One region of the Roseateles sp. GW821-FHT09B06 genome, then DNA from elsewhere that is predicted to be linked to it. Evidence: predicted binding sites of a transcription regulator. Region 1 holds the regulator's gene; the other holds the start of a gene.
What was found. The regulator HrcA, encoded in region 1, represses chaperone genes, less so after heat shock. The targets are predictions, from matches to a motif close to TTAGCACTCNNNNNNNNNGAGTGCTAA.

Region 1 (15,331 bases):
TCCGCGTCGCTGGGCACGCCATGCTTGAAGGCGAAGGATTCGAACACCAGGGTCAGCGCGCCGCCGGTGGCCGAGACCAGGTCGCGCACCCAGGCGCGCAGCTGGGCGGCGCGCAGCAGGCTGGTGTCGATCACGGTGGATTCGGTGCGCAGCGCGGCGAGCAGCTCGCGCTCCAGCGTGATGGCGTCCAGCAGCACGCGGTGCGCGTCCGCGCCATCGCCATGTAGCTCGCTGCGCAGCGGATGCGGGCGGCGGGTCTCGGAGAAGCGGCGTATCAGCGCGTCGTTGTTGGCGTCCAGGAAGATCGAGCGCACCAGCACCCCTTCGCTGCGCAGGCGCTTGATCAGCGGCAGCAGATGGGGCAGGGAGCCTTCGCTGCGCACGTCCATTGCGATTGCGAGGCGCCGCGCGCCGCGCTGCTGCTCCAGGGCCAGGAATTCCAGCAGCAGCTCGGGCGGCAGGTTGTCGACACAGAAGAAGCCGGCGTCCTCCAGCGCATGCATGGCCACCGACTTGCCGCCACCGGACATGCCGGTGACCAGCACCACCTCGCGTTGATTGCCGGCGGTGGGCGCGCTCACGAGCGGGCCCTCCGGGGGCGCGGTGCCGCATCGGTGGCCGAGAGCGCCAGCATCTCCTGCGCATGGGCCAGGCTGGCCGAGGAGAGGCGTTCGCCGCCCAGCATGCGGGCGATCTCCTGCACGCGCGTCTCGCCGGTCACCGGCCGCACGTCGCTGGCCGTGGCGCCGTCGCGCAGCGCCTTGGCCACGACGAAGTGATGGTCGGCGCAGGCCGCCACCTGGGGCAGGTGGGTGACGGCCAGCACCTGGCGTTCGCGCCCCAGCTGCTTCATCAGCCGGCCCACGGTCTCGGCCACCGCACCGCCGACGCCGGCGTCGATCTCGTCGAAGATCAAGGTGCCCGCGCCGGTGCCTTCGCCTCGCTCCAGCTGGCAGGTCGTCACCGCGATCGCCAGCGCGATGCGCGAGAGTTCGCCGCCGGAGGCCACCTTGGCCAGCGGGCGCGGCGTGCTGCCGGCATGCCCCGCCACCATGAACTCGGCGCTTTCAAGGCCGAAGCTCTGCGGCTCGGCCTGCGGCAGCAGCGCCACCTCGAAGGTGCCGCCGGCCATGCCCAGCTGCTGCATGGCCTGCGTGACGGCGGCCGCCAGCGCGGGTGCGGCCTTGGCCCGCGCCTTGCCGACGCGCTGGGCCTCGCGCTCGTAGGCGGCGCGCGCCTCGGCGAGCGTGCGCTCCAGCGTGGCCAGGTCGCCGGCCTCGTCCAGCGCCTGCAGCTCGGACTTCCATTGTTGATGCAGGGCCGGCAGTTCGGCGCCGGGGCGGCGGTAGCGGCGCGCCAGCGCCATCCAGGCCGACAGGCGCTCGTCCAGTTCGGCCAGGCGCTCCGGCTCCATTTCGGCGCCGTGTAGATAGTTGTTGAGCGTGTGCGCCGCGTCCTGCAGCTGGGCCTGCGCCCCCTGCAGGGCCTCGATGGCCGGGGCCAGGCGGGTGTCGTACCCGACCACGTCCCGTAGCTTGTCCAGCGCCTGCTCGGTCAGGCTCTCGGCGTTCTGCTCGGCTTCGCCGATGGCGTCGGCGGCGGCGCGCGCCGCTTCCATCAGGGAGGCGGCATGCGAGAGGCGCTGATGCTCGGCATTCAGCTCGTCCCATTCGTCGACGCCGGGCGCGAGGCGGCCGATTTCTTCGAGCTGCCAGGCCAGGCGTTCGCGCTCGCGGGCCAGTTCGCCGCTGCGGGTCTGGGCCGCCTCCAGCCGGTCGGCGGCCAGCTTCCAGGCGCCATGGGCCTGGGCCAGCGGCGCGCCGTCCAGCTGGGCGAAGGCGTCCAGCAGGGCGCGCACCGAGGCCGGGCGGGTCAGGCCCTGCCAGGCATGCTGGCCATGGATGTCCAGCAGGCTGTCGGCCAGCTCGCGCAGCTGGGTCACGGTGGCCACGCTGCCGTTGATCCAGGCGCGGCTCTTGCCTTGGATGTCGATCACGCGGCGCAGCAGCAGGGTCTCGGCCTCGCGCTCGAAGCCGGCCTCCTCGAGCCAGGCGGCGAGGCTCTCCGGGCTGTCGAACTCGGCCGTGATCTCGGCGCGGGAGGCTCCCTCACGCACCACGCCGGCGTCGCCGCGGCTGCCCAGCGCGAGCTGCAGCGCGTCGATCAGGATCGACTTGCCGGCGCCGGTCTCGCCGGTCAGCACGGCGAAGCCGCCATTGAAATCAAGCTCCAGGGCCGGCACGATGACGAAATCGCGCAGGCTCAAACGCCTAAGCATCACAGCTCTCCATGCCGACAGGCGGCGTGCTCGTTGCAGTTGCACGGCCGCAGGCCGCAGGCCGCTGGGGGGCGGGCCATCAGCTCACTCCCTCGTACCAGCGCAGCTTGCGGCGCAGCGTCGCGTAATAGCTCCAGCCCTTGGGGTGCAGGAAGCAGACCTTGTGCGCCGAGCGGCGCACCGTGATGCGGTCGCCGTGCAGCAGGCTGGCCAGGCTCTGCATATCGAAATTGACGCTGGCATCGCGGCCCGCGACGATCTCCAACCGCACCTCGCCCGAGTCCGGCAGCACGATGGGCCGGTTCGACAGCGCATGCGAGGCGATCGGCACCAGGATCCAGCCGGCGATGCTGGGGTGCAGGATGGGCCCGCCGGACGACAGCGAATAGGCGGTGGAGCCGGTGGGGGAGGCGACGATCACGCCGTCGGCGCGCATATTGGCGACGAACTCCTCGCCCACGTCCACCTTCAGCTCCACCATCGAGGCGGTGGCGCCGCGGCTGACCACCACATCGTTGAGCGCCAGACCCTCGAAGATCACCTCGCCGTCGCGCCAGACAGCGCCTTCCAGCATCGCGCGCTGTTCCTTCTCGTAGTCGCCGGCCAGGATCGGCGCCAGTGCCTCGCGGAAGCGTTCGAAGGAAATGTCGGTGATGAAGCCCAGCCGCCCCTGGTTGATGCCCACCAGCGGGGTGCCATGTCTTGCCATGTCGCGGGCGAAGCCCAGCATGGTGCCGTCGCCGCCGACCACGATGGCCAGATCGCACTGCGCGCCCATCTCCTCGTTCGAGAGGGCCGGGTAATCGGTGATGCCGGTGTTCTCGGCGGTGTCGCGTTCCAGGGAAACATCCAATCCCTGAGCGGCCACGAATTCGGCAATCTCCTCTAGAACCGGGCGTATGCCGCGAGCCTGGTGCTTGCCCACGATGGCCGCATGCAGAAAGGACTTGGGAGGAGGATTGACCATGCGCAGAATTACACCACAGCGATGTGAATACCCGCTGACCGATGGCCGCCTGTCCGTACAATGAAACAATGCTCGACGAGCGCTCCAAATCCCTGCTGAAGATCCTGGTCGAACGCTATATCGCGGACGGCCAGCCCGTGGGTTCGCGCACGCTGTCCAAGGCCTCCGGCCTGGAGTTGAGCCCGGCCACGATCCGCAACGTGATGGCCGACCTGGAGGAGCTGGGTCTGATCGCCAGCCCGCACACCAGCGCCGGCCGCATCCCGACCGCGCGCGGCTACCGGCTCTTCGTCGACACCATGCTGACGGCCCAGCACAGCATCGTGGGCGCGGACTCGCGGCCGATCGACACCCAGCAGTTGCTGCCCGACCAGCCGCAGCGCGTGATCGCCAGCGCGGCCCAACTGCTGTCCAACCTGTCCAGCTTCGTCGGCGTCGTGACCGCGCCGCGCAAGCCCAGCGTGTTCCACCACATCGAGTTCCTGCGTCTGGGCGAGCGCCGCGTGCTGGTGATCATGGTGTCGCCCGACGGCGATGTGCAGAACCGCGTGATCTTCACCACCCAGGACCTGAGCCAGCCCGAACTGGCCGAGGCCAGCAACCGGCTCAATGCCCACTATGCCGGGCTCAGCCTGGAGGCCGTGCGCGAACGGCTGAAGAGCGAGGTGGATGCGCTGCACGGCGAAATCGCCCAGCTGATGAGTGCGGCCGTGCAGGTGGGCACCGAGGCGCTGGAGCATGAGGAGGATCGCGTCGTCGTCTCCGGCGAACGCAATCTGCTGACCGTGCAGGACTTCAGCCACGACATGGGCAGCCTGCGGCGCCTGTTCGACCTGTTCGAGCAGAAGACCCAGCTGATGCGCCTGCTGGACATGTCCAGCCGCGCCGAGGGCGTGCGCATCTACATCGGCGGCGAGAGCCAAGTGGTGCCCTACGAAGAACTGTCCATCGTCTCGGCCCCCTACGAGATCGACGGCCAGGTGGTCGGTACCCTGGGCGTGATCGGCCCGACGCGCATGGCCTACGACCGCATGATCCAGATCGTGGACATCACCTCGCGGATGGTCAGCAACGCGCTGTCGCAGAAGTAGCGCCCCCCGCTGAGCCCGGGAAACCAGCGCATACAATCCGCGCTCGCCGGCCGCAGGGCCGGTTCCCATCCCAGGGGCCGTTAGCTCAGTTGGTTAGAGCAGAGGACTCATAATCCTTTGGTCACAGGTTCAAGTCCTGTACGGCCTACCAAGTTTTCATGGGGCATTGCCAGCAAGTGGCTGCCCACGCGCGCAGCTGCCACCTGATTGGCCCTTGGCCGGGCGGCTGGTGATGGTTCTGGGGAGGCAAGACGTGCCCCTTTGCAACACGCGGCGGGGATTGCGGAGCAAGAGCGACCCGTCTGGTTGCCATTCCGCGGTTCCCGTCCAGCTCTTGACGACGTTTCCCCGGAAGACCTTGACGAGCGACCTCCCGACCGTCGCAATGTGATTGCGAGCGGCGGCGAGGATGTGGGATTCAAGCTGCTTCACCCCTGTCGCACGATTCAATCGGCACGGTGGCTCGGTTCTACTTCGGCGCCGACCGCCCAGGCCCTGACCAGCAGCTCGCCGCTGCCCGGCACGCGGAACAGCTCGGCGTCGATCAGCTCGACCGGCTCGCCGCTGGCCAGGCGCCACTGCTTGGCGCCAGGGTAGCTGCGCCGGCCGCGGGGCGTCATCACGGAGGTGTAGTAGCGGCACTCCAGTACGACGACGCTGCGGTCGTCCTCGCCGGCACAGACCAGGCGGCGCAGCACCTTGTTGCTGTGGCGCGTGTCCTGGGTTGCCTGGGTCGTCCGGGCCATGGCGGCGGTCTCGCGTGTCAGGAGGCGGCGCCGGCCACGCGGTAGCTGGACGGATCCACGCCGTAGGCGCTCTTGAAGGCCTGCCAGAAGTAGCTGCGGCTGCGATAGCCCAGCTGCAGGCTGATCGCCTTGATCGGCTGGTCGGTGTGGCGCAGCAGCTCCTGCGCCCTGCGCAGCCGCAGCGTTTTCAGGAAGGCGATCGGCGAGCTGCCGTAGGCGCGCGCGAAGGACTGGTGGAAGCTCGTGCGGCTCATGCCGGCGATGTCGGCCAGGCTGTCCACTGTGTGGGCGCGGGCGGGCTCGTCGAGCATGCGCTCCATCGCCCGGGCCAGGCGCTCGGCGTGGCGCGGGTCGCCCTGACCGGTCGGCGTGCGCATCGACGGGCAGGGATGCCGGCGCAGCACGGCCGTGACCAGGCGCCTGGCGATGCAGTCGACGATGCAGGCCGCGCCGGCCTCGGCCGAGGCGGACTCCGCCAGCAGCTCGCCCGCGGCGGTGCGCAGCAGCTCGGTGCCGCCGATGTCCACGCCCACCGGGGCGCCGCCGGCGAACAGCTCCCGGCCGTCGCGCAACCGGGCGTGCACACCGGCATGCACCAGGCGCAGCGCGGGCATGTCGGCGCCGCCCGCGTCGCGCACCCGGCCGCCGGCGCCCGGCGCCAGGGTCAGGCTGCCGGCCGCCAGCCGCAGGGTGCCGGCCCGCTGCGTGGCCAGCTCGGCGCGGCCCTCGGCGACGACCAGCAGCGTCAGCGGGCGCCCATGCTCGGGCAGTGGCGTCCAGGCCGCGGGCGCGTGCAGCGCTGCGAATGGCTGCGCGCCGACTTCCAGCCGCTGCAGCATGCTTTCAAGAGAGGGCAAGGGCGAAGGGTTGGTCATCGCTTTCGACTGCATTGCGGCGATTCCTTATTATCCATAAAAATAGCGTACTAATAAATAGATCAATAAAGAACGCCGTGCGAATCAAATGAGACGGCGTGCTCCCTATCGTGGAGGCCTTGGTCAACTCGCACACCGGAGCATTGCGATGAAGAGCACGAAAACGAACCCCGGCGCGCTGCTGCGCGCCACGCTGCTGGGCGCGGCCTTGCTGGCGGCTGGCGCCGCCGGCGCGGCCCCCAAGGCCTATGCCGACCCGGCCAAGCCGGCGCTGCCGGCCTCGACCTTCCAATGGGATCTGAGTCGGACCGCCGTGGTCGTGATCGATCCGCAGGTGGATTTCATGAGCCCCAAGGGCAAGGGCTGGCCCATCTTCGGCGAAAGCGTCGCCGAGCAGAACCTGGTGCCCAATCTGCAGCGCCTGCTGGCGGCCTCCAAGCGCGCCGGCGTCACGGTCGCGATCTCGCCGCACTACTACTACCCGCACGATCACGAGTGGAAGCATGCGGGTCCGGCCGAGATCGTCCAGCACCAGCTGGGGATGTTCGACCGCAAGGGTGCGCTGACGCTGGACGGCTTCCGTGACTCGGGCGCCGACTATATGCCCGAGCTCAAGCCCTATATCGAGGACGGCAAGACGCTGATCGCCTCGCCCCACAAGCTCTACGGCCCGCAGAGCAACGACGTGATGCTGCAGCTGCGCAAGCAGCGCGTTGACAAGATCATCCTGGCCGGCATGGCCTCGAACCTGTGTGTCGAGTCGCACCTGCGCGAGTTCCTGGAGCGCGGCTTCGAGGTCGTGGTGGTGCGCGACGCGATCGCCGGCCCCAAGCTGCCCGACGGCGACGGCTACCACAGCGCGCTGGTCAACTTCCGCTACATCGCCAGCGGCCTGCTGAGCACCGACGAGGTGCTGGCCAAGCTCGAGAAGCGCTGAGCCGCGTTCGGGCCGCGTGCCGGCCGAGGGCTCGCGGCCCGTTCCGCGGCCAGGCGCTCGGCCAGCCGGCGCTGGCCTGGCCGGCGCCAGCCTGTGCCGGCACCACGGCGGGCAGCGATTCGTGCATCGGGTCGGCCTCCGCGGCATCCGGCTCGATGCGGTAGCCGATGGCGCGGAACGGCGGCAAGGGCGATGTCGTGACCCCCTCGACCGGCGGACCCGTCCGGTCCCTGGAACAAGGCGTCCGGCTCCTGCGAGGGCAGGGCCGGCTCGGCATGAAGAGAGGTGGCCCCGTCGTCTACTTGTGGCCCTCCACCGGCGTCAGCACCGGCGCCCCCTTGCGCTTGAGCAGCACCACGACGAAGCGCGCCGGCGCGCTGCTGCTGGCGTTGCGGCCGACGACGTGGATGTCCTTCGGGCCTTCGTAGAAGGTCTCGCCGGCATTCACCGTCACCAGCGGGCCGCCCTTGAGCTGCATCTGGATCGTGCCCTCAAGCACGTACACCAGGGCATGCGCATCATGCCTGTGCACCATGTCCTGCGCGCCCGGTGGGTAGGACACCTCGAGCATCATGGCCTCCTTGCCTGGATAGTCCGCCAGGGGCTTGACCATCAGTTCCTTCACCTCGGCATGCGGGGCAGCATGGGCGGCGCCGGCGCCCAGCAATGCACCGCACAGCAGGGCGGCGACGGGCCAAAGCAGATTCGTCTTCCTCATCGGGGTTCCTTTCGGGATCGGGTGGTTGTCGCGGCAGGGGCCCGCCCGGGTCCCTGCCAGAAGAGCGCCGCGCGCGGCGCTTCCCACTCAAGACGTTTGGTGCCGCCGCTTTGTGACGGGGCGTGACCCGCCCTTGCACGGGACGGGTCTTCGCACCCCGGCGGTCTCATGGCTTGTAGGCGATGACCTCGATCTCGACCTTGGTCCCGGCCATGTTGGTCGCCTGCATTGTCGAGCGCGTCGGCTTGTTTCCAGGGAAGAACTCGCTGTAAACGCGATTGAACTCAGCGAAATCACCGGCGTCGTCGAGCCAGACCATGGTCTTCACCACGTCCTCGAGCGTGCAGCCGGCCAAGGCAAGTGCACGAGCGACATTCCTCATCGTCTGGCGCGTGTGGGCTTCAATGTTCCCGGCGATGACATTGCCGTCTTCGTCCCTGGCGACCTGGCCACCCACAAATACAAAACCGCCGGCCTTGGTCGCCAATGAGCGCGGCAATGTTCGTGTGCCCGGATTGCTCTCTTCAAAGAACTCAATCGTCATGTCGCTCTCCTTCGGCGAAGGGCTCATCGGGCCCCGTGCGACCGTCCATGAACGCCATGGCGTCCGCGTCGAACCCGCAGCATTGGTCCGCCCGCGGGAAGGAGCATAGTTCGCGTTGGCTCCCGTGCGTGAACGGGAGTCGGCAGGGATGGTGAGGCCCAGGGAAACGCCGATCAACAACCCGGCGCTGGGTCGCCCCGTGCACCTATGAGGGCATGGTTCACGGCTGGCTCACGGCAGGTCTAGCCCCATGAGCCAGCTTGGCCAGTGGGTCCGGCCGCACGAAACGGAGGTTCGGTGGCGGCGTGTTGTCGCTGCCCCGGTTGGGCGCTTCCGTGGAGGACGGCATCGGCAACTCGGCGATGGAGATGCCGCGATGACGGGGGTCTGCGCTGCTTGATGTCGGCCAAGGCGGGCCAGCAGGCCAGCGCTCGGGCTCGAACCGGGCGCCCGTGATCAGACTGCCGGCAGTGGCCCGCATCGCGGGGCGCCGCCGGCTTCTCCGCTCAGTGGTTACTGTTCAGCAGGGCCAGTTCGCCCGTTGCGCGGGCACGCTGCAGTTCCGCATAGACTTCCGCGCGGCTGCGGGTCGAACCGGCACCGACCCGGACCGGATCGACTTCCCGGTCGTTCCAGGCCAGTTCGCCACTTTGGCGTGCGCGCTGCAACTCGGCGACAACGGCGACACGGCTGGTCTGAGGCGCCTGGATCTTCACGGCCTGGCGTGCGGCGATCGTGGCCTCGCGACCGGTGTCGGCGGAACTGCCACCGTCGGCCAGCGCAGCGCCGGCGGTCAGGAGGCTCAGGGCAATCACGGTCAGCTTCTTCATGATGGGTTCCTTTGGTAGAGGTTTTGGACTTGCCGGTCTGTGCCGCTGTCCATGGGCTCTACTGTGGAGCCTGATCGTCGATCGATAAATCAGCGGCAGTTCAATGCACTGTTCGCGATTTCGAGATGATGGTGGCGTGAGGCGGCGCGGCGGGCCGAGACGCCGCCCGTCATCGTCGGCAGCGACCAGGGGGTCTCGTTCCCGCTGCGCTGGGTCGAGGCCTACGGGCCGGCCCCGTCATGCCATGCTCGTCACGCCGCTCCGCGGCGGCTCGGGCGGCGACTCGGGGGCCGGGTTGCGGTTGCTGGCCGATGCGGCGGCGGCGTCGGGCGTGTGCAGCGGGCCCGTGCGCGCGCCGGAGATCATTTCCTTCAGCCAGGTGAGCAGGGCCGTCGTGTAGGCGCGCTGGCTGCCTTCCTGCGTCAGGCCGTGATCGGCGCCGCGCAGGCAGCGGTAGGTCAGCGAGAGGCTGCGCGTCGAGGCCTCGCGGTAGCTGGCCAGCACGGAGGCCGGCACGATGTCGTCGAACTCCGATTCGATCAGCAGCATGTCGCCATCGAACTTGTGGCAGGCCTGCAGGGCGCGGTTGTCCGCGGCGCGCACCAGGGTGCGGCGGTAATTGGGCAGGTCCTGGTTCTTGCTCAACTGCAGCTTGGGCAGCTCCCAGTCGCTGTCGCGGTAGAGCGCGGGCGCGCGCAGCGCCAGCCAGCGCACCGGCCGCATGGTGCTGAGGATCGCGGCCAGGTAGGCGCCGTAGCTGCTGCCGACCACGGCAATGGCATGGGTGTCGACATGCGCGCGCTGCACCAGGCGGTCGTAGGCCGCCAGCACATCGTTGAGATTGCTCTCGCGCGACACGGTCTCGAACTGCGGCCGGGTCAGGGCATGGCCGCGTAGATCGAAGGTCAGGCAAATGCAACCGAGGGCGGCGACGGCGCGCGCGCGCGCCAGGTACTGCTGCTGGCAGCCGCCCCAGCCATGCACGAACAGCACGCCCGGCAGCAGGGTCCCCGGGGTCACGAAGGTGCCGGCGATGTGTCCGGTACCGACGCCGATCTCCACCGTTTCCTCATGCGTAGACATCGGGCAGCACCTCCGCATACTTGGTCAGCCGGCCCGCCTGCGGGTCGCTGCCGTCATACAGCAGCCGGCTGCCGGGCGGCGGCACATGCTCGCCGCGATGGTAGATCTCGTGCGTCGAGGCCTGCACGCGCTGCAGCGAGGGCTTGGCCTTGAAGGCGAGCAGGGCCGCCACCTCGGCGCCGCTGGCGCCGCCGATGCGCCAGGACTGCTCCAGCACGCCCGAGAGGCGGGCGCCCCACGCGTCCGGCCCCTGGGCAATGTCGTAATTGACCCGCGAGGCGAACAGGCCGGGAAACGCGGCATGGGTGGCCTTGTGATAGGCGATGGCCTGCTGCACCGCCAGCCGCACCTCGAAGGCCAGCGGCAGGCGCAGCAGCGCGTCGAAGTCGCCGCGCACCAGGTCCAGCGACGAGCCGCCGTAGACCTCGTGGCCATGGTGGTTGCGCGTCAGCCGCTGCGTGCCGATATAGGACGCGACCCAGCGGCCCGCCACGTTCACCCGGCCGACGCTGAGCGTCGTGACGGTTTCGAGATTGCGTTCCAGCACCCAGCCATGGCGCAGCAGCAGGGCGGGATCGATGGCCGCCAGCCGGGCCTCGAACTCGTCCAGATCGCGCACCACGGACTGGCCCGCGCCCCCCACGCCCAGCGCGCTCTTCAGCCGCAGCGGCCCGGCGGGCAGCAGCCGCCGCGCGGCCAGGCGCGCATCCTCCGGCGTGAACACCGAGAAGCCCGGCAAGGTGGCGGGTTGCAGCGCGGCGCCCAGCTCCGGCGCCCAGCCCACCGGGGCCAGCGCGGACCGGCGCACCAGCGGATGCGTGATCACCTTGGTGGCGACGAAGGGCCAGGGTGCCACGCCGCCGAACAGCTGGCCGATGCCGCGTATACCCAGGCGCCGCACCTCGGCGGGGTCGCACAGCGTGTCGTCGGGCACCAGGTAAAGAGGCTGCAGCGTGGCGGGGTCGCCGGGGCCGACGGAGCCGGCGAATTCGCGCTCCAGCAACTCGGCCAGCCATTCGGCCACCATGGCCTTGCTGCGCTGGTCGTGGCTCGGCGGCCGGGCGCCGCCATCGCAGCGGTAGAAGGCCACGGGCGGTCCGCGCAGCGCCGCCACCAGGCCGGGGCCGTGCAAGGAGCGAACCGAGGGGGTGGCGAGGCTGGTCGGCATGGCGGGCGGTCCTGTTGGGTGCGGCAAAACGATCGGGCGGGACGACACCGGCGCGCGCCCGCTGCGAGGCTCTTTTATCCGCCAGCGGCCAGCCCCGAGCCATCGGCCGTGGCGCCGCCCGCTTGTCAGACTTGCCCGACGCGCGCCGCCCGGCGCCACGCTCACCATCGATAGGCCAGCGAGGCCACCGCCCGGCGCTGGCTGCCGTACCAGCAGTCGCCGCGCTCCAGGCAGGTCGCGATATAGGTCTTGTCGCCGACATTGGCGATGTTCAGCGCCGCATGCCAGGGGCCCCGGTCCCAGGAGACCATCAGGTCCACCAGCGTGTAGGACGGCGTGGTCGTGATGTCCACGCCGTCGCTGGTCTTGCCCACATAGCGCAGGCCGGCACCGGCCTTGAAACCGCTCAGGCCGTAGGCGTCGAGCCGGTGCAGGGCCCATAGCGAGGCCGAATGCCTGGGGATGCCGCTGAGCTGCTTGTCCAGGTAGCGGACGTCCTCGCTGCTGACCTCGGACTGGCGCGCGTCCATATGGCTGTAGCTGGCGATCAGGTCCCAGGCGCGCAGGCTGGCGTTCAGCTCGAGCTCCAGCCCCTTCACCTTCACCTTGCCGCGCTGCACCGAGAAGCCGACATTCAGCGGGTCGGTGCTGAGGCGGTTCGTTTCCTCCAGCTGGTAGAGCGCGGCGGCGGCCGTGATGTTGCGATTTCCCGGGGCCCATTTCAGGCCGGCCTCCACCTGCTTGCCGCGCTTGGGTTTGAAGGCCTTGCCGGCGGCGTCGGTGCCGCCCACCGGCTCGAAGGACTCCGAGTAGCTGGCATAGGGCGACCAGCCGCCGTCCATCAGGTGCACCAGGCCCAGGTTCTTCGAGCTGGCCGAGTCCTTCCGAGCGTCGCCGCTGCGCGCCTTGTCGTGGCGCAGGCCGGCCACCAGCACCCATTGCTGGCCGAACTTGATCTGGTCCTGGGCGATCAGGCCCCATTGGCGCACTCGGCTGACCGTGGCCTCCACGTCGGGCAGGACCGGCAGCGCGAAGCTGCCGTACACCGGGTCGTAGACATTCAGCGGCGTGGCCGCGTCCTCCCAGCTCTTCTGCGTGCTGCGCGAGCGCATCGCGTCGACGCCCAGCAGCAGCCTGTGCTGCGTGGCGCCGAACTTCAGCTTGCCTTCCAGCAGCAGGTCGGTGTTGGTGATGCGGCCGGTGTCGTCGGTGGCGTACCAGATGCGGTTCATGTAGCGGCCGTTCGGGTCCGGCGCGCCGGTGGCGTCGGCGTAGCCCAGCCACCAGGCGGCATACATGGTGCGCATCCGGCCGTCGATGCGGTCGTGGCGCAGGCGGTGGCTCAGCTTCCACTGCTCGTTCAGGCGCTGTTCCCATTCATAGCCCAGGCGCTTGCGCTCGCCGCCGTAGCGGTCCCAGTCGGGCTCTCCGATGAAGGTGTGCGGCGACAGATAGCCGTGCGGGCCGGGGCGCAGCGTGCCCTCGATCGGGAAGAAGGCATTGGTATTGCCGGTCTCGTCCTTCTGGTATTCGCCGTAGACGGTCAGCTTGCTGCCGGCCGCCGGCTGCCAGCTCAGCGAGGGAGCCAGGAAGCGGCGCTTGTCGAAGGCATGCTCCACCTGGGTGTCGCTGTCCTTCACCAGGGCCACCAGCCGATAGGTCAGGCTGGCGTCGCTGTTCAGCGCGCCGCCCAGGTCGGTGTAGATCTGTTTGTGGCTGTCGCTGCCCAGCTGGATGCCCAGCTCGCGCAGGCTCTCCGCTTGCGGCCGCTTGGACACCAGATTGACCACGCCCCCGGGGCCGTTCTGGCCGGCCACCACCGAGGCCGGGCCGCGCAGCACCTCGATGCGTTCGAAGGCATAGGGCTCGTTGCGCACCACGCCGTACCAGCCGGTCAGCGGCAGGCGCAGGCCGTCCAGTAGCGTGGAGCCCTCGCTGCCGCCGCGCAGCGAGAACCAGTCGCCGCGGTTGTCCAGGCCATACATCTCGGAGCGCACGCCGGCGCTGTAGCGCAGCACCTCCTGCATGGTCTGCGCGTTCTGGTCGCGGATCTGGTCGGCCGTGATCACCGAGATGGATTGCGGCACCTCGTTGAGCGGCGTGTCGGTCTTGGTGGCGGTGGCGCTGCGCTTGGCGGCATAGCCGAGCACCGGGCCGGTGGCGCTCTCGGTCTCGGCGGCGGCCTTGGCGCGCACCACCGGCAGGGCATCGGCCATGGCGTCCTGGGCCTGGGGCGTTTGCTGCGCCCAGGGCGTCAGCGGGGTGCCGCACAGCAGCAGGGCGGCGGCAAGGGCGCGGGCGTGCGGGCGCGGCGCGGGCAGGGGGTAATTCGTCATCGTGAGGAGCTCCGGCATCAGGGCGGACGGCGCGGCAGCGCGGGGCTGCGGTGCCATGGCGACTTGGCTGGCGAAGAGCTGGCTCACGGCCCGGACGCGGGTCCGGGCTCGGCGCAGGATCTTATTTGAGAATGATTCCTATCACCTGTTTTGCGGCAAACAGGGTGGCGCGCGCCCAACAGTGGGGCGCGGGGCTTCGACTCAGCGGCGCGCGCGTTCGATCAGCTGCCGGGTCAGCAACTCGGCCTCGGTGGCCGCCTCCAGCGGCGAGCGGCACAGGCCGGCTTGTGCGTAGTTGAGGTTTTCGTACAACTCGGCGGTGGCCGGCGCGAGGGCCAGCAGCCGGTCCAGGTGCATGTCGGATTCGGCCAGTTCCAGCATCTGGCCGACGCGCAACGCCACCTCGCGGTACTGCGCCGCGCTGGCGTTGCCGGCCTGGCGGTCCAGTCGTTCCAGCAGCGCGGCCATCGCGGCCAGGCTGTGCAGCCGCTGCGGCAGTTTCAGTTGGCTTTGGGCTTGCATGATCGGTGACCTCTCTGTCACTCCACATGGGGCCGCCGCGCCGGGCTTCAAGGCTCCCCGGCCTGCGCCCGGCATTGCCCGGATCAAAGCAGGTGCTGCTGGAAAAAGCTCTGCGTGCGGGCATTGGCCAGCGCGGCCGCCTCGGCGTCGTAATGCTGGCCCTGGTTGCGCGCGAAGGCATGCTGGCAGCCGGGATAGGTGTGGATCTCGATATTGGGCTTGCCGCCCAGCGTGGCGCGGATCTGGGCCTGGGCCTCGGCGGACATGTACTCGTCCGCGCCGGCCAGGTGCATCAGCAGCGGGCTCTGCATGTCGCGGCCCTCCTCGACATAGCGTTCGGTGCCGCCGCCGTAATAGGCCACCGCCGCGTCCGGGGCGTGGCGCGCCGCGGTGCGGAAGCTCATCAGCCCGCCCAGGCAATAGCCGACGATGCCGACCTTGCCGGTGCTGCCGGGCAGGGTGCGCAGGAAGTCCAGGGTGGCGGCGGCATCGGTGACGCCGGCGTCGAAGTCGAAGGCCTGGTAGAGCGCGAAGCCCTTCTGCCATTCGGCCTCGCTGCCGTCGGTCAGCTCGACCCCGGGTTCGAGGCGCCAGAACAGGTCGGGGCAGGCGGCCAGGAAGCCCTGGGCCGCGAGCCGGTCGCAGGTCGCGCGCATGTCGGCGTTGATGCCGAAGATCTCCTGCATGACGGCGATGGCCGGCGCTCGCGCCGCGGCCGGACGGGCCAGGTAGGCGCCGAAATTGCCGGCCGGCGTGGTGATGGTGATGCGTTCGCCCATGGCTGTTTCCCCTTGCTCGCGGATGAGTAAAGGGCCCTAGCATGCCGCGAGTCGCCCGGGCGCGCCATCGGTACCGCGGGAGGGCCGGGCCTTGTCCCAAGGAGTGAGTCGCTGCTCGTCCGCATCGTGGCCGGGCCGCGGGCGACCATCATGTCCGCCGCTCCCGTTCCCGCCGCGGCCCGGCTTGGAAGCGCTCGCCTTCGCGCGCTAGCCCGCGGCCAGCGCGACCGGGCGGGTGCGCCAGCGCCGCGCATAGCACCACAGGCCGTAGGCTGCGATCAGCGGCAGGCTCATCTCCAGCGTTTCCTCCAGCGCGGAGACCAGCGCATGGATGCTCTCCGAGGTATGCACCCCCCAGTCCTCGGCCAGCAGGTTGATCGCGCGGTCCAGGACCTTGGAGACGATCAGCATGGCGAAGAAGACCTGGGCCACCGGCCCCAGCCAGGCCTGCAAGGGC
Region 2 (15,331 bases), on a different contig from region 1:
TGTCGGCCGGACCCAGGCGCACCGGCACGCCCATCTGCGGCTCCAGCCCCAGGCACAGCTCGGCGCTGAGCACGCGCTGGTCGCGCACCACCAGCAGGCTCAGCTGCAACGGGCGCTCGGGTTGCAGGGTCAGCAGGGCATCGTCCAGCTTGTTCAGACGCCAGCCGTTGCAGGCCAGGATCTCATCGCCGGCCGCCAGGCCGCCGGCCTGCGCCGGCGAGCCCAGCAGCACCTGCTTGAGCTTCAGGCCGCCGCCCTCCAGGCGCAGACCCAGGCGGCGCGCCAGGCAGGACTTGTCGCTGCCCCAATGCAGGCCGAAGCGCTCCAGCAGCGCCGGCAGCGGCAGGTCGTCGGTGCCATGCACCCATTCGCGCAGTTCCTCGGCACGCGCCGCGCCGCCCAGTTCCGCCACCACCGTGAGGACGTCGGTCTCGCCGATCGGGCCGCCACCGCTGCGACACCAGAGCGCACGCAGCACCTCGTCCAGGCTGCTGGCGCCACCCGCCTCGCTGCGCAGCGCCAGGTCCAGCGCCAGGCCCAGCAGCGCGCCCTTGGCGTAGTAGCTGACCGTGATGTTGGGGGTGTTCTCATCCTGCCTGTAGTACTTGGTCCAGGCCTCGAAGCTGGCCTCGGCCAGGCTGTGCAGCTTGCGCCCCGGCGTGTCCAGCACCGCGGTGATCGTGCCGCCCAGCAGCTTCAGGTAGCGCGCCTCGTCGATCAGGCCGCTGCGCACCAGGAACAGGTCATCGTAGTAGGAGGTGAAGCCCTCGAAGAACCACAGCAACTCGGTGTGGTTCTCCTGCTCGTAGTCGAACTCGGCAAAGGCGTCGGGCCGCAGGCGCTTGACGTTCCAGGCGTGGAAGTACTCGTGACTGATCAGGCCCAGCAGGCGCACATAGCCCTCGCCCACCTCGCGCTGGCCCAGCACCGGCAGGTCGCGCCGCGCCGCGATCAGCGCGGTGCTGGCCCGGTGCTCCAGCCCGCCATAGCCCTCGTCGACGGCATTGAGCAGGAAGACATAGCGCTCGAAGGGCGGCCGACCGGACGCTCCGACGCCGCCGCGCTTGCCGCGCTCGCCATGCCAGAAGGCGATCTGGGCCTCGCAGATGCGCTGCGCGTCGGCCAGCAGCCGGGTGCTGTCGAACACCGGCAGCGCGCCGCTGACCACCAGCTCGTGCGCCACGCCGCCGGCCTGGAACTCGCCGCGCCAGAACCGGCCCAGTTCGAAGGGATGGTCCAGCAGCTCGTCGTAGTCCGCCGCCTCGTAGCGCAGCGCCGCGACCTCGTGCATCGCGGTGGCCACCTGCCAGCCGGCCGGCAGGCCGGCCAGCTCGATCGCATGAGTCTCGGCCTCGCGGCCATGCACGCGCAGGCACAGGCTGGTGCCATTGAAAAAGCCGCGTCGCGCATCCAGGAAGGCGGCACGCACCGAGGTGTCGAAGGCATAGACCTGGTAGCTGAGGACCAGGGCCGCGCGACCGCTGCAGCGCGCCTCCCAGGCGTTCTTACGGGTCTGGCGCAGCGCCACCGGCTTGCTGCCCTGGCGCGCCGTGATGCCGCTCAGATGGCGCGAGAACTCGCGCACCATATAGCTGCCCGGGATCCAGACCGGCAGGCTCAGGCCCTGGCTCGCGGCCGGCGCGGGGATGGTCAGCGTGACCCGGAACAGGTGCGCATGGGCATCGGCGATCTCGATGCGGTAGGACAGCATCGCCATCGATCAACTGCCCGCCGCGCCGAGGAAGCAGCACAGCGCGGCCAGTGCGCTGAGCCTGAAGCGCAGGGTCAGCCAGGCGCCGGCGCCCAGGGCCGGGTAGCTGCGCCGATCGACCAGGTAGCAGATCACCAGCACCAGGCCATGCAGCGCCAGGCCGGCATTGGCCGGCATCACCACCGCCACCCAGGCCAGCAGCGAGGCCGTCACGCCCCAGACGAAGGGCTGCGGCGAGGGAATGCTCTGGCGCATGCCCAGGCCCCAGTGGATGCCGCCCAGCAGGCTGATCACGACCGCGGCGTAGCTGGTCAGCGCCAGCGCCACGAAGGCGTGGGCATCGGCGTTGTAGCCGGCCAGCAGCCAGATCAGCAGGGCACCGAGCACGAAGGGGAGCAGCCCGGCATAGGCCAGGCGCAGGGCCAGCGGGTTCAGCGGCAGGGGGCGGACGGATGCGGCGGTGGACGGCATGGGCATGCGCGGACGGTCAGGACTTCTGCGCCGCCAGGCGGCGCTCCAGCTGTTCGGCACTGATCGCGCCCGGGGCGCGGCTGCCGTCCTCGAAGATCACGGCGGGCGTGCCGTTGACCATGTGCTTGCGCGCCAGCGCCAGGTTGCGCTCGATCGCCGCGTCGTCGCAGCCGGCGCCCGGCTTGGGCGGCTGCTTGCCCTCCAGCATCCAGGACTGCCAGCTGGCCTGCGCGTCCTTGGCGCACCAGATGGCGCGCGACTTGTCGGGCGAATCGCCGCCCAGGATCGGGATCAGGAAGGTGTAGACGGTGAGGTCCTTCATCTCCTGCAGGCTGCGCTCGAAGCGCTTGCAATAGCCGCAGTTGGGGTCGGCGAACACGGCGATCTTGCGCGTGCCCTTGCCCACCTTCCAGACCACCGCGTCCTTCAGCGGCAGGCTGGCAAAGTCGATCTGGTTGAGCTTGGCGATGCGCTCCTCGGTCAGATTGCGGCGCGCTTTCGTGTCGATCAGCTCGCCCTCGATCAGATAGCTGCCGGTGGCGTCGGTATAGCGGATCTCGTTGCCCAGACGCAGCTCCCACAGCCCCGGCATGGCGGCGGGCCGCACCTCGTCGAGCTTGGGCCATTGCGGCAGGCGCTCGGCGATGTTCTTGCGGATCACGGCCTCGTTGGCCAGCACCAGCGGTGCGGCCAGCAGCAGGGCCAGGCTCAAGCTCGTTTGTTTCAGCATCTCGGTCTCGACAGATGGTGTTTCTTCTACGGGTGGGGACGCGGCGCCTCAGGCGCCCAGCGCGCGGCCGGTGAGCCAGCGCTTCAGGGGCGGCAGCCGGTTGATCAGGCCCATGCCCTCGTTGCGCAGGCCGCGCAGCAGGGGCGTGTCGTTGGCAAAGACGCGCAGCAGGCCGTCGGTCAACTCGCCCATGGCCCAGTTGGGCAGGCTGCGCGCGCGCGCATAGCGGCGCAGCAGGCGCTCGTCCCCCAGCGGCCGCCAGGCCTCGCGTTCGCGGATCACGCCGGCCAGCGCCGCCACATCGGCCAGCCCCAGGTTCAGCCCCTGGCCGGCCAGCGGATGCACCAGATGGGCCGCGTCGCCCAGCAGCACCCAGCCGGGGCCGCTGACGCGATCGGCCCGCGCATGGGCCAGCGGCCAGGCGGCGCGGCCGCCGGCCAGGCGCAGCGGACCGACCGCGCCGCCGGTCGCCTCCAGCAGCGCGGATTCGAATTCGGCCGCGCCCGCGGCCAGCAGTTCGTCGGCGCGGGCCTGCGGCAGCGACCAGACCAGGCCGTAGGAGCGCTGCGGCTCGGGCCGCTCGAAGGGCAGCAGGGCCAGCACATCGGGAGCGCGGAACCATTGCCGCGCCACGCCCTGGTGCGGCTCCTGCGCCACCAGGCGCGCCGCGATCGCGCTCTGGCCATAGGCATGGCGCTCGAAGCGCACGCCCAGGGCCGCCCGGCCGGCCGAATCGCGACCCTCGCACAGCGCGCTCAGCCGCGCCGGCACCGGTGCCGCCACCCGCTTGATATGCGGCGCGAAGCCGATCGCCGCGCCCAGCTGCTGTTCCAGCGCGGCCGCGTCGACGATATGGGCCAGTTCGCCCACGCCCTGCTGCCAGGCGGAGAACTCCAGCTGGCCGGCGGCGCCGGCGACATGATCGCCCTGCACCTGCATCTCGTAGACGGGGCTGGCGGCATCGGCGGGCAGCGCGTCCCAGACCCGCAGCTCGCGCAGCAGCGCCACCGAGGCGGCGTTCAGCGCATAGGTGCGCAGGTCCTCGCGGGCTGGCGTCGGCCCGCCCTGTCCCAGCAGCGCCACGCGCAGCCCCTGGGCCGACAGGGCCAGGGCCAGGGCGCGGCCGACGCAGCCTTCGCCGCGCACCAGGACATCGAACTCTTCTCGCTCATGCATGAGGCCGCATTGTAGGCAGGGCCTGCCCGCCGGGCCGGGCCGGCTAAAATCGCCTCTTTGCCATCCGGCCCCCAGCGAAAGTCCTCCATGAGCCTCAAATGCGGCATCGTGGGCCTGCCCAACGTCGGCAAGTCCACCCTCTTCAACGCCCTGACCAAGGCCGGCATCGCCGCCGAGAACTATCCCTTCTGCACCATCGAGCCGAACGTCGGCGTGGTGGAGCTGCCCGACCCGCGCCTTGGCGCCCTGTCGGAGATCGTCAAGCCCGAGCGCATCGTGCCGGCCATCGTCGAGTTCGTGGACATCGCCGGCCTGGTGGCGGGCGCCTCCAAGGGCGAAGGCCTCGGCAACCAGTTCCTCTCGCATATCCGCGAGACCGACGCGATCGTCAACGTGGTGCGCTGCTTCGAAGACCCGAACGTGATCCACGTCAACGGCAAGGTCGATCCGATCTCCGACATCGAGGTGATCCAGACCGAGCTGTGCCTGGCCGACCTGGGCACGGTGGAGAAGAGCCTGCACCGCTACAACAAGGCGGCCCGTTCCGGCAACGACAAGGAGGCCGCGGCCCTGGTCAAGGTGCTGGAGAAATGCCAGGCCGCGCTGGACGAGGCCAAGCCGGTGCGCGGCATCGCCTTCAGCAAGGAAGAGCTGGTGATCCTGAAGCCGCTGTGCCTGATCACCGCCAAGCCGGCCATGTTCGTCGGCAACGTGGCCGAGGACGGTTTCGAGAACAACCCCTTCCTGGACCGCCTGAGGGACTACGCCGCCGGCCAGAACGCGCCGGTGGTGGCGATCTGTGCCAAGACCGAGGCCGAGCTCTCCGAGATGGAGGACGAGGACCGCGCGCTGTTCCTGGCCGAGATGGGCCAGGACGAACCCGGCCTGAACCGGCTGATCCGCGCCGGCTTCAAGCTCTTGGGCCTGCAGACCTATTTCACCGCGGGCGTCAAGGAAGTGCGCGCCTGGACCATCCATATCGGCGACACCGCCCCGCAGGCGGCCGGCGTGATCCACACCGACTTCGAGCGCGGCTTCATCCGCGCCCAGACCATCGCCTTCGACGACTTCATCCAGTTCAAGGGCGAGTCCGGCGCCAAGGACGCGGGCAAGATGCGCGCCGAGGGCAAGGAATATGTCGTCAAGGACGGCGACGTGCTGAATTTCCTGTTCAACGTCTAGGCCCCGCCGCGGCACGCCGCTGGGCGGCGTGCCAGATATCACCGCCGCCGGCCCCTCGTGGACCCGCGGCCCAGCCGGGCCCCGCGAAACCGCGTTGCGGGCCTGGGGGCTGGGCTAGGATGGGCGCACGCTCACTCCGAACGTCGCCGAGGCCCCTCGTTCATGCCGCCGACTGCCCAGTCCGTCAAATGGCCCCTACATGCCTTGGGACTGGCAATCGCCTATGCGGTCATCGGCATGCTGGCGGTGCAGCTGACGCTGCCGCCCAACTACGCCTCGCCGCTCTACCCCTCGGCCGGCATCGCGCTGGCCGGCCTGCTGGTGCTGGGCTGGCGCGCCGCGCCGGGCGTCTGGCTGGGGTCCTTCATCGTCAACCTGCTGCTGGCCCAGCAGATGGGCCGGCCGGCGCTGCTGCTGCCGGCCCTGTCCGGCGTCGGCGCCATGCTGCAGGCGCTGCTGGGGGCGGGCCTGGTGCGGCGCTTCGTCGAGCAGCCGCTGCTGCTGTCGGAGCCGCGCGACCTGGCGCGCTTCTATCTGCTGGGCGCGGGTCTGGCCTGTCTGGTCAGCCCCAGCCTGGGCACCGCGGCCCTGCTGGCCACCGGCACCATCCCACCCGGGGAATGGGCCGGCAACTGGGCCGCCTGGTGGGTAGGCGACACGGTGGGCGTGCTGATCGGCGCGCCGATCGCGCTGACCCTGATCGCCAAGCCGCGGGAGGCCTGGGCACCGCGCCGCCTGAGCGTGGCGCTGCCGCTGCTGATCACCACCGGGCTGATGGCCACGGTCGCCTTGAAGCTGGCTGACTGGGATACGCAACGCGAGCGCAACAACTTCGAGCGCGAGGCCGGCGCCGCCGCCACGGCGGTGGAGAATGCGCTGCGCGAGCCGCTGCACGCGCTGGAGGCCGCCCATGGCCTGCTGCTGGTGGCCCCCGAGCCCGACCGCGAGGCCTTCCGGCGCGGCACCGCCGCCCACCTGCTGCCCGGCGGCCCGCTGCTGGCGCTGGGCTGGGCTCGCCAGGTGGAGCGCAGCGCGCTGCCGGGCTTCGAACAGGCGGCGCGCGCCCAGGGCTTCGACGGCTATGTGGTGCACGACCGCGATCGCAGCGGCGACCGCCCCACCCCGCCCGACGAGGCGGCGCTGGCGATCCGCCTGATCGAGCCGCTGCCGCGCAATGCCGGCGCCCTCGGCGTCAACATCCTGTCCGTCCCGCCCGCCCGGGCGGCGCTGGAGCGCGCCCGGCGTACCGCCCTGCCCTCGGCCACCGAGGGCTTCCAGCTCTCCCAGGACAGCCAGGCCGCCACCGGCGTGGTGGTCTATCAGGCCCTCTACCAGGGCATGCCCAGCGTCGCGGCCGAGCGCGACCGGGCGCTGCGTGGCGTGGTGTTCGCCACCTTGCGCCCCGACCAGTTGATCCAGACGGTCTCCGTCCGCATGCCGGAGCACCTGCAGGTCTGCCTGATCGACACCGACCCGCAGACGCCCCGGCCGCGCCTGGCCGGCCCGCCGGACTGCGAGCTCCTGCCGGCCGGCCTGCCGCAGACCCTGCGCACGCTTAGCTTCGCCGGACGGGCCTGGGACATCCGCGTCTACGCCCCGCAGGACCTGTTCAACAGCAGCGGCCGCGGCAGCTGGGCGTTTGCGCTGGTGGGCCTGCTGTGCTGTGCGCTGCTGGGCGCCCTGCTGCTGACCGTGACCGGCCGGGCGCGCCGCATCGAGGTCCTGGTGGGCGAGCGCACCGCGGCGCTGGAACACGAGGTGCAGGAGCGCGAGCGTGCCTCGGCCGCCCTGCTGGCCAGCGAGCAGCGCTTTCGCAACATCTTCCAGAACGCGCCGATCGGCCTGTGCTTCACCGACCTGGACGGCATGCCGCAGGAGGTGAATCCGCAGTTCTGCCGCATGCTGGGCTACACCGAGCAGGAACTGCTGCGGATGCGCAGCCTTTCCTTCACCCACAAGGATGACCGCGCCGAGGACGTGCGGCAGTCGCGCCTGCTGGTGGCCGGCAAGATCGACATGTACCGGCGCCAGAAGCGCTATCTGGCGCGCGACGGCCGCGTCATCCATGGTCGGGCGCTGGTCAGCCTGCTGCGCGATGCGCGCGGCGAGCCGCAGCGCCTGGTGGGCGTGGTGGAGGACATCACCGATCAGCTGAAGATGCAGGAGCTGGAGCAGGCCCGCGAGGCCGCCGAGGCCGCCAGCCACGCCAAGAACGACTTCCTCTCGCGCATGAGCCACGAGCTGCGCACCCCGCTGAACGCGATGCTGGGCTTCACCCAGCTGCTGGAGATGGACCGCGAGCAACCGCTCAGCGAGCGCCAGCGCGGCTGGGCCGCCCAGGTGCAGCAGGCCGGCTGGCATCTGCTGGAGATGATCAACGACACCCTGGACCTGTCGCGCATCGAGTCGGGTTCGCTCAAGCTGGACCTGCAGCGCCAGGACCTGGACGAGCTGCTGGACGACACGCTCGCGCTGATCGAGAAGCCGGCCCGGCAACGCGGCATCGCGATAGGCCGGGCGCTGGCCCCCGAGGCCCGGCATGCCGTCGGCGACGCCACCCGGATACGCCAGGTGCTGACCAACCTGCTCAGCAATGCGGTCAAGTACAACGTCGAGGGCGGCCGGATCGAGCTGAGCTCGCGCCTGCTGCCCAGCGGCATGCTGGAGCTCAGCGTCGCCGACACCGGCCTGGGCCTCAGCCCCACCCAGTTGGCCGAGCTGTTCCAGCCCTTCAACCGCCTGGGCCGCGAACGCAGCGGCACCGAGGGCACGGGCATCGGCCTGGTGATCTGCGAGCGCCTGCTGGAGCTGATGGGCGGCGGCATCAAGGTCAGCAGCGCCGAGGGCCAGGGTTCGACCTTCTCGCTGCAGCTGCCGGCCGCTCCGGCACCGCTGGACGACGCCGATTCGATGCCCGCCGCGCTCGACGAACCCGCGCCGACCACCCGCCGCCGCATCGTCTACATCGAGGACAACGCCGTCAATGTGGAGGTGATGCGCGGCATCCTGGCCCAGCGCAGCCGGCTCAGCCTGGAGATCTACGGCGACGGCGCGAGCGGCCTGGCGGCCGTGCTGGCCGATCCACCGGATCTGCTGCTGCTGGACATGCAGCTGCCCGAGCTGGATGGCCTGGGCGTGCTGCAGCGCCTGCGCGCGGCGCCGCAATGCGCCCAGTTGCCGGTGGTGGCGATCTCGGCCAACGCCCTGCCCGACCAGATCGCGCGCGCCCAGGCCGCGGGCGTGCGGCAATACCTCACGAAGCCGGTCGATGTGCGCGAACTGCTGGCCCTGCTGGACCGCTTGCTGGGCGATCGCTGAAGCGCGCCGGCGTGCGCGCCATGCAAAATAGGCGCATGAGCTCCACCGAACTGGCCCCCACCGCCCCCACATCCGCCCTGGTGCCCGTCGCAGCCGGCCCGGCGCAGGCCGCCCAGCAATGCCTGACCTTCCGCATCGGCGCCGAGGAATACGGCATCGACATCCTGAAGGTGCAGGAAATCCGCTCCTACGAGGCGCCGACCCGCATCGCCAACGCGCCGGCCTTCGTCAAGGGCGTGGTCAATCTGCGCGGCGTCATCGTGCCCATCGTCGACCTGCGTCTGCGCCTGGGCCAGCCGGCCGACTACAACGCCTTCACCGTGACCATCGTGCTGAACGTGCTGGGCCGGGTGGTCGGCATCGTCGTGGACTCGGTTTCCGATGTGCTGGAACTGGCCGCCGACGCCATCAAGCCGCCGCCCGAGATCGGCGCCGCGCTGGACAGCCGCTTCATCACCGGCCTGGGCAAGCTCGGCGAGCGCATGCTGATCCTGCTGGACATCGAGCGCATGGTCGCGAGCCCCGACTTCGGTCTGGTGGACTAGTTGGCGGCCGGGAACGCAGCAGCGGACACGCTCCGCAGCACGAAAGTTAGTAGTTGCTATCGCGCTGATTGTTTACGAATCTTAACTACAGCATTAGCCCCAGCGATTTAGCACTCTTTCCCCCGGAGTGCTAATATTGCCGCCACTGGAGCCCAAGGCTCCTGGCTGGAGGATATTGAATGACTGTACCGACCGCATTGGCTGTTCGCGATCCCTGGGCCCTGGTGCCCTCGCTGGGGAACCTGGACGCCTATATCTCGGCCGTCAACCGCCTGCCGCTGCTGACCCCCGAGGAAGAGCTGTCGTTTGCCCGCCGCCTGCGCGAAAGCGGCGATCTGGAGGCCGCCGGCCGCCTGGTGCTGTCGCACCTGCGCCTGGTCGTCTCGATCTCGCGCCAGTACCTGGGCTATGGCCTGCCGCAGGGCGACCTGATCCAGGAAGGCAATGTGGGCCTGATGAAGGCCGTCAAGCGCTTCGACCCCGATCAGGGCGTGCGCCTGGTCAGCTATGCGATGCACTGGATCAAGGCCGAGATCCATGAATACATCCTGAAGAACTGGCGCATGGTCAAGGTCGCGACGACCAAGGCCCAGCGCAAGCTGTTCTTCAACCTGCGCTCGATGAAGCACAGCCTGAAGGAAGAGGCGGCCGAGGGCCAGACGCACCGCAACACCTTGACCGAGAGCGAGCTGGAGCATGTGGCCCGCACCCTGAACGTCAAGCGCGAGGAGGTGCTGGAGATGGAGACGCGCCTGTCCGGCGGCGACGTGGCCCTGGAGCCGCAGACCGACGACGACGGCGAGAACAGCTTCGCCCCGATCGCCTACCTGGCCGACGAGAGCCAGGAACCGACCCGCGTGCTGGAGAGCCGCTCGCGCGACGAACTGGCCGGCAACGGCATCACCCGTGCGCTGGAGGCGCTGGACGAGCGCAGCCGCCGCATCGTCGAGGAGCGCTGGCTGAGGGTGAACGACGACAGCTCGGGCGGCATGACCCTGCACGAGCTGGCCGCCGAGTACGGCGTCTCGGCCGAGCGCATCCGCCAGATCGAGGTGGCGGCGATGAAGAAGATGAAGAAGGCGCTGGCCCCGGCCGCCTGAGCCCTGGCCTGAACAGCGGCTCCGCCCCAGCAGAAAACCCCGGCCCGCCGGGGTTTTCCGTTTTTCAGGCGGCCAGCGCGCGCATCTCGGCGTAGAGGTCGGCCTTGCCCTCGAAGCCGATGCCGGGCAGCTCGGGCAGGGTCACATGGCCGTTGTCGACCCTGACGCCGTCCGGGAAGCCGCCATAGGGCTGGAACAGGTCGGGATAGGACTCGTTGCCGCCCAGGCCCAGGCCGGCGGCAATGGCCAGCGACATCTGGTGGCCGCCATGCGGCACGCAGCGGCTGGGCGACCAGCCATGCTCCTTCAGCATCTCCAGGGTGCGCAGGTACTCGACCAGGCCATAGCTGAGCGCGCAGTCGAACTGCAGATAGTCGCGGTCGGGCCGCATGCCGCCGTAGCGGATCAGGTTGCGCGCATCCTGCATCGAGAACAGGTTCTCGCCGGTGGCCATGGGCTTGTCGTAATGCGGTGCCAGCGCGGCCTGCAGCGCGTAGTCCAGCGGGTCGCCGGCCTCCTCGTACCAGAACAGGTCGTACCGCGACAGCGCCTTGGCGTACTCGACGGCGGTCTTCAGGTCGAAGCGGCCGTTGGCATCCACCGCCAGCCGCTGGCCCGGGCCCAGCAGCTTCAGCACCGCCTCGATGCGCTTGCAGTCCTCGGCCAGCGAGGCGCCGCCGATCTTCTTCTTGACGACCGAATAGCCGCGGTCCAGATAGCTGCGCATCTCGCGCTCCAGCCCCTCCAGGCCCTGGCCCGGCCAGTAGTAGCCGCCGGCGGCGTAGACGAAGACCTTGCGGTTCGGCTGGCCCGTGCCGTGGCGCTCCGCCAGCAGCTGGTAGAGCGGCTTGCCCTCGATCTTGGCCACCGCATCCCAGATCGCCATGTCCAAGGTGCCCACGGCCACCGAGCGCTCCCCGTGGCCGCCGGGCTTCTCGTTGACCATCATCGCGGCCCAGAGCTTGTGCGGGTCGAGGTTGTCGCGCTCGGCGTCCCGTACGCTGGCCGGATCCGCCTCCAGCAGGCGCGGGCGGAAGCGCTCGCGGATCAGCGCGCCCTGGCCGTAGCGGCCGTTGGAGTTGAAGCCGTAGCCGACCACGCGCTTGCCGTCGCGCACGACATCGGTGACCACGGCCACCAGGCTCAGGGTCATCTTCGAGAAATCGATATAGGCGTTGCGGATATTGGACGAGATCGGTTTGGTGACTTCGTGGACTTCGAGGATCTTCATGGGACTTCTCTTGAGGGTGAAGGCTAACGGGACAGGGAGGCGCCGCCGCAGATCTGCAGGTCCTGGCCGGTGATGGCCGCGGCCGCGGGCGACAGCAGGAAGCCGACCAGGGCAGCGATCTCCTCGGGCCGGATCAGCCGGCCGAGCGGCGGCAGGGCCGGGGGTTCGCTTTGGCGCGCCGGATCGGCCAGCATCGCGGTCTGGGTGGCGGCCGGCGACACCACATTGACCGTGACGCCCCGGGCCACGACCTCGGCCGCCCAGCTGCGCGCCAGCGCGATCAGCGCGGCCTTAGTGGCGGCATACTGGCTGCGCCCGGCCTTGCCCTGCGCGACGCGACTGCCCAGCAGCACGACCCGGCCCTGGCCGGCCGCCGCCATCGCCGGCAGCAGTGCATTCGCCAGCTGCTCGGCCGCCCCCACATGCAGGCGCCACATCAGTTCACCGTCCTCGGCCCGCAGGCCGCCCAGCGGGGCGACGCGCAGCACGCCGGCCGCATGCACCAGGGCCTGCACCGGGCCCAGGCGCGCCGCGGCGGCGGCCAGCGCGGCACCGTCGCACAGGTCCAGCGCGACCGGTTCGAACTGCTCGTGCGCGATGGCCGGCGCCGCCAGGTCCAGGCCCGTGACCCGCCAGCCCCCGGCCAGCAGGAACTCGGCGATCGCGCGGCCGATGCCCGAGCTGCTGCCGGTGACGACGGCATGCGCAGACCGCTCATTCGGCACGGATCTTCCCCTCGGCGATGATCCTGGCCGACAGCGCCATATCGTCCTTCTGGAAGCGCACGAAATCCTCGATCGAGCCGGGCGTCAGCAGCAGGCCCTGGGCCGTCAGCTTGTCGCGCATCTCGCCGTCCAGCGCCTTGTTGACCTCGGCGTTCAGGCGGCGCGCGATCTCGGGCGGCAGCTTGGCCGGGCCCCACAGGCCGTACCAGCTGTAGAACTCGTAGCCCGGCACGGTCTCGCCGACCGCCGGCACATCGGGCAGATTGGGCACGCGGGCCTTCGAGGTGACGGCGATCACCTTCAGCTGGCCGGCCTTGGCGAAGCCGGCCGAACCGAGGATGGGGTCGATGAAGGCGTCGATCTGCCCGCCCACCAGATCCTGGTAGGCCGGCGACGACCCCTTGTAGGGCACGATCACGTACTCGATGCCGCCGGCCCGCTTCAGCAGCTCGGTGGACAGGTGGCCGGCCGAGGCGGTGGAGCCGATCGCGAAGGTCAGCTTGCCAGGATGGGTCTTGGCATGGGCCAGCAGGCCCTTGACGTCGCCGAAGGGCAGGTTCTTGTTGACCGCCACCGCCAGCGGCGCCTTCGCCACCAGGGCCACCGGCGTGAAGTCCCTGACCACGTCGTAGGGCACCGACTTCAGGGTCATCGGCGTGGTCGTGAAGGTCGAGGCGTTGAACAGCAGGGTGTAGCCGTCGGCCGCCGCCTTGGTCACCGCGGTCGCGCCGATCGTGCCGGCGCCGCCGGCGCGGTTCTCGACGACGAAGGGCTGGCCCATCTGCTCGCCGAGCTTCTGGGCCAGCATGCGCCCGACCAGGTCCAGCGTGCCGCCGGGCGGGAAGGGAATGATCAGGGTCACCGGCCTGGCCGGATAGGCCTGGGCCAGGCCCGCCTGGCTCAGCGCCGCCAGGGTCAGGCCCAGCGCGGCACGCAGCAAAGATCGTTTGCCTTGCATGGTCTTGTCTCCGTTGTTGTGGGGTCTCGAAACCCGCGGGCTCAGCGCTGCGGCAGGCCGGCGTTGGCCAGCGCGGCGCGCAGCGCGGCGATCTCGGCCTCGCTGGGTGCCTCGGTCGGCGGGCGCACGGTCGGCGCGGCCAGCACGCCGGCCAGGTACATGCCCATCTTCATGCGCGCGTGGGCCTCGCCGGTGGGCTCGCCGCCGCCGTAGACCGCGTCCTTCAGCGGCGTGATCAGGTCCTGCACCGCCATCGCGCGCTTCAGGTCGCCGGCCTTCACGGCCTCCCACAGATCGTTGATCAGGCCGGGGATGAAGGTGGCGAAGCCGACCAGGGCGCCGTCGACGCCCTGCACCATCGAGGCCAGCAGGTATTCGTCGTGGCAGGTCAGGATGGCCTTGGAGGCATCGGCATCGCGGATCGCCTTGATGTCGGCCGCGTACTTGTTCATGTCGCGCTGGCCCACCTTGAAGGCCTGCACATAGGGCAGCTTGGCCAGCATCGCCAGCGTGGCCGAGGAGTAGGAGGCGCGCGTCCAGGCCGGGTAGACATGGGCCACCAGGTCGAGGCCGACCTCGGCGATGGCGGCGAAGTACTCGCTGACATGGTCGGGCCGGAAGCCGAAGCGCAGCCAATGGTGGGGCGGCATCACGTCCAGGCCCTGGGCGCCGGCCTCGCGCGCCATCGCCGCGTGCTCGCGCGCATCGCGGATGCCCTCGCAGACGATCGAGGAGATCACCGGCAGCCGCCCCTTCAGCTCGTCGGCGACGATGCGGGTCACCTCGCAGCGCTCCCGCGGGGTCAGCGAGAACACCTCGCCGGTGTGGCCGTTGGTCATCACCGCCACGACGCCGCTCTGCTGGGCCAGCCAGGCCGCATGGCGGCGCAGTTCGCGCTCGTCGATCTTGTGATCGGGGGTGAAGGGACAGGCGATCGCGGGGATGATGCCGCGGTAGTTCTGGATCGTGGGCATGGGGGTCTCGTCTCCTTGGTGAACAATCGGGCCGCTGTGGCGCGCCTCGGTGACTTCATCTTCGGAGAACTCGCCGCCTTCGGCCAATGCTGCTTCGGTCTTCTTTCATGCCCTCAAAGCACCGCCCCGATGAACCTGATCTGGCTCGACGATTTCCTGGCCCTGGCGGCCAGCGGCAACTTCTCGCGCGCCGCCGAGGAGCGCCACATGACCCAGCCGGCCTTCAGCCGGCGCGTGCGGGCGCTGGAGGAATGGCTGGGCGTGGCGCTGTTCGACCGCAGCAGCCATCCGGTCACCTTGACCGAGGCCGGCGAATGGTTCCGCTCGGTGGCCCAGGAGCTGCTGGCGCGGGTGGCGCGCATCCCGGACGAGGCGCGCGCGGTCGCCGATGCCAGCTCGGCGACGCTGCGCATCGCCGCCACCCATGCGCTGTCCTTCACCTTCCTGCCGGCCTGGCTGCGCGGCCTGGAGTCGCGCCTGGCGGTGGGGCCGATCCAGCTGGTGTCGGACGTGATGCAGCAATGCGAGGCCCTGCTGAGCCAGGGCCGCGTGCAGTTCCTGCTGTGCCATGCGCACGAGCAGGTGCCGGCGCGGCTGGACCCGAACGCCTACCGCTCCATGGTGGTGGGCCGTGACGAGCTGATCCCGGTTTCGGCGCCCGACGCCGCGGGCCGGCCGCGCCATGCGCTGGACGGCGCGGCCAAGGTGCCGCTGCTGGCCTACAGCGCCGAGTCGGGCATCGGCCGGCTGCTGCGGGCGCTGCGCGGGCCGATGCTGGAGAGCGTCAATGCCCAGCCGCAGCTGACCGCCCATCTGGCCACGGTGCTGAAGACCATGGTGCTGGACGGCCGCGGCCTGGCCTGGCTGCCGCGCAGCCTGATCGCCGAGGAGCTGGCCTCGGGCAGGCTGCTGCTGGCCGGCGCTGCGCCCTGGGCGCTGCCGGTGGAGATCCGCCTGTACCGCCAGCAGCAAGCGCTGGCGCCGGCGGCGGAGAATTTCTGGCGCGCGGTCGGCAGCGCGCCGCATTGAGGGCGGCGGCCGGCCGCGCCGACCGGGCCGCCCTGGCCGCTCAGGCCTTCTCGGCCAGCAGCAGCTTGATGTCGTCGGCCAGGGCCTGGGCGCCGGAGCCGTAGCGCGAGAACACGCGCACCCGGCCCTGGGTGTCGAAGATGAAGCTGGCGGCCGTGTGGTCCATCGTGTACGAGCCCTC

Region 2: a site for HrcA is predicted at 9,241-9,267, ahead of rpoH (RNA polymerase sigma factor RpoH). Genes of this name have one in related genera too.

What each region holds. Positions count from the first base shown of each region.
Region 1 covers NZ_JBWKPM010000003.1:207,109-222,439, forward strand. The annotation lists gene rapZ (RNase adapter RapZ) at 1-581, opposite strand, end outside; gene recN (DNA repair protein RecN) at 578-2,278, opposite strand; gene AC07OQ_RS04300 (NAD kinase) at 2,358-3,245, opposite strand; gene hrcA (heat-inducible transcriptional repressor HrcA) at 3,314-4,336, shown strand; tRNA gene AC07OQ_RS04310 (tRNA-Ile) at 4,411-4,487, shown strand; gene AC07OQ_RS04315 (hypothetical protein) at 4,783-5,082, opposite strand; gene AC07OQ_RS04320 (helix-turn-helix transcriptional regulator) at 5,100-5,972, opposite strand; gene AC07OQ_RS04325 (cysteine hydrolase family protein) at 6,106-6,894, shown strand; gene AC07OQ_RS04330 (cupin domain-containing protein) at 7,193-7,612, opposite strand; gene AC07OQ_RS04335 (RidA family protein) at 7,779-8,156, opposite strand; gene AC07OQ_RS04340 (hypothetical protein) at 8,663-8,986, opposite strand; gene AC07OQ_RS04345 (alpha/beta hydrolase family protein) at 9,224-10,069, opposite strand; gene AC07OQ_RS04350 (DUF3182 family protein) at 10,056-11,237, opposite strand; gene AC07OQ_RS04355 (TonB-dependent siderophore receptor) at 11,399-13,573, opposite strand; gene AC07OQ_RS04360 (hypothetical protein) at 13,775-14,095, opposite strand; gene AC07OQ_RS04365 (dienelactone hydrolase family protein) at 14,179-14,874, opposite strand; gene AC07OQ_RS04370 (hypothetical protein) at 15,082-15,331, opposite strand, start outside.
Region 2 covers NZ_JBWKPM010000038.1:328-15,658, forward strand. The annotation lists gene AC07OQ_RS22300 (M61 family metallopeptidase) at 1-1,717, opposite strand, end outside; gene AC07OQ_RS22305 (DUF3429 domain-containing protein) at 1,721-2,188, opposite strand; gene AC07OQ_RS22310 (DsbC family protein) at 2,199-2,912, opposite strand; gene AC07OQ_RS22315 (FAD-dependent monooxygenase) at 2,961-4,088, opposite strand; gene ychF (redox-regulated ATPase YchF) at 4,176-5,270, shown strand; gene AC07OQ_RS22325 (CHASE domain-containing protein) at 5,475-8,588, shown strand; gene AC07OQ_RS22330 (chemotaxis protein CheW) at 8,624-9,133, shown strand; gene rpoH (RNA polymerase sigma factor RpoH) at 9,313-10,233, shown strand; gene AC07OQ_RS22340 (mandelate racemase/muconate lactonizing enzyme family protein) at 10,298-11,464, opposite strand; gene AC07OQ_RS22345 (SDR family NAD(P)-dependent oxidoreductase) at 11,488-12,189, opposite strand; gene AC07OQ_RS22350 (Bug family tripartite tricarboxylate transporter substrate binding protein) at 12,179-13,147, opposite strand; gene AC07OQ_RS22355 (dihydrodipicolinate synthase family protein) at 13,189-14,121, opposite strand; gene AC07OQ_RS22360 (LysR substrate-binding domain-containing protein) at 14,251-15,150, shown strand; gene AC07OQ_RS22365 (SCO family protein) at 15,191-15,331, opposite strand, start outside.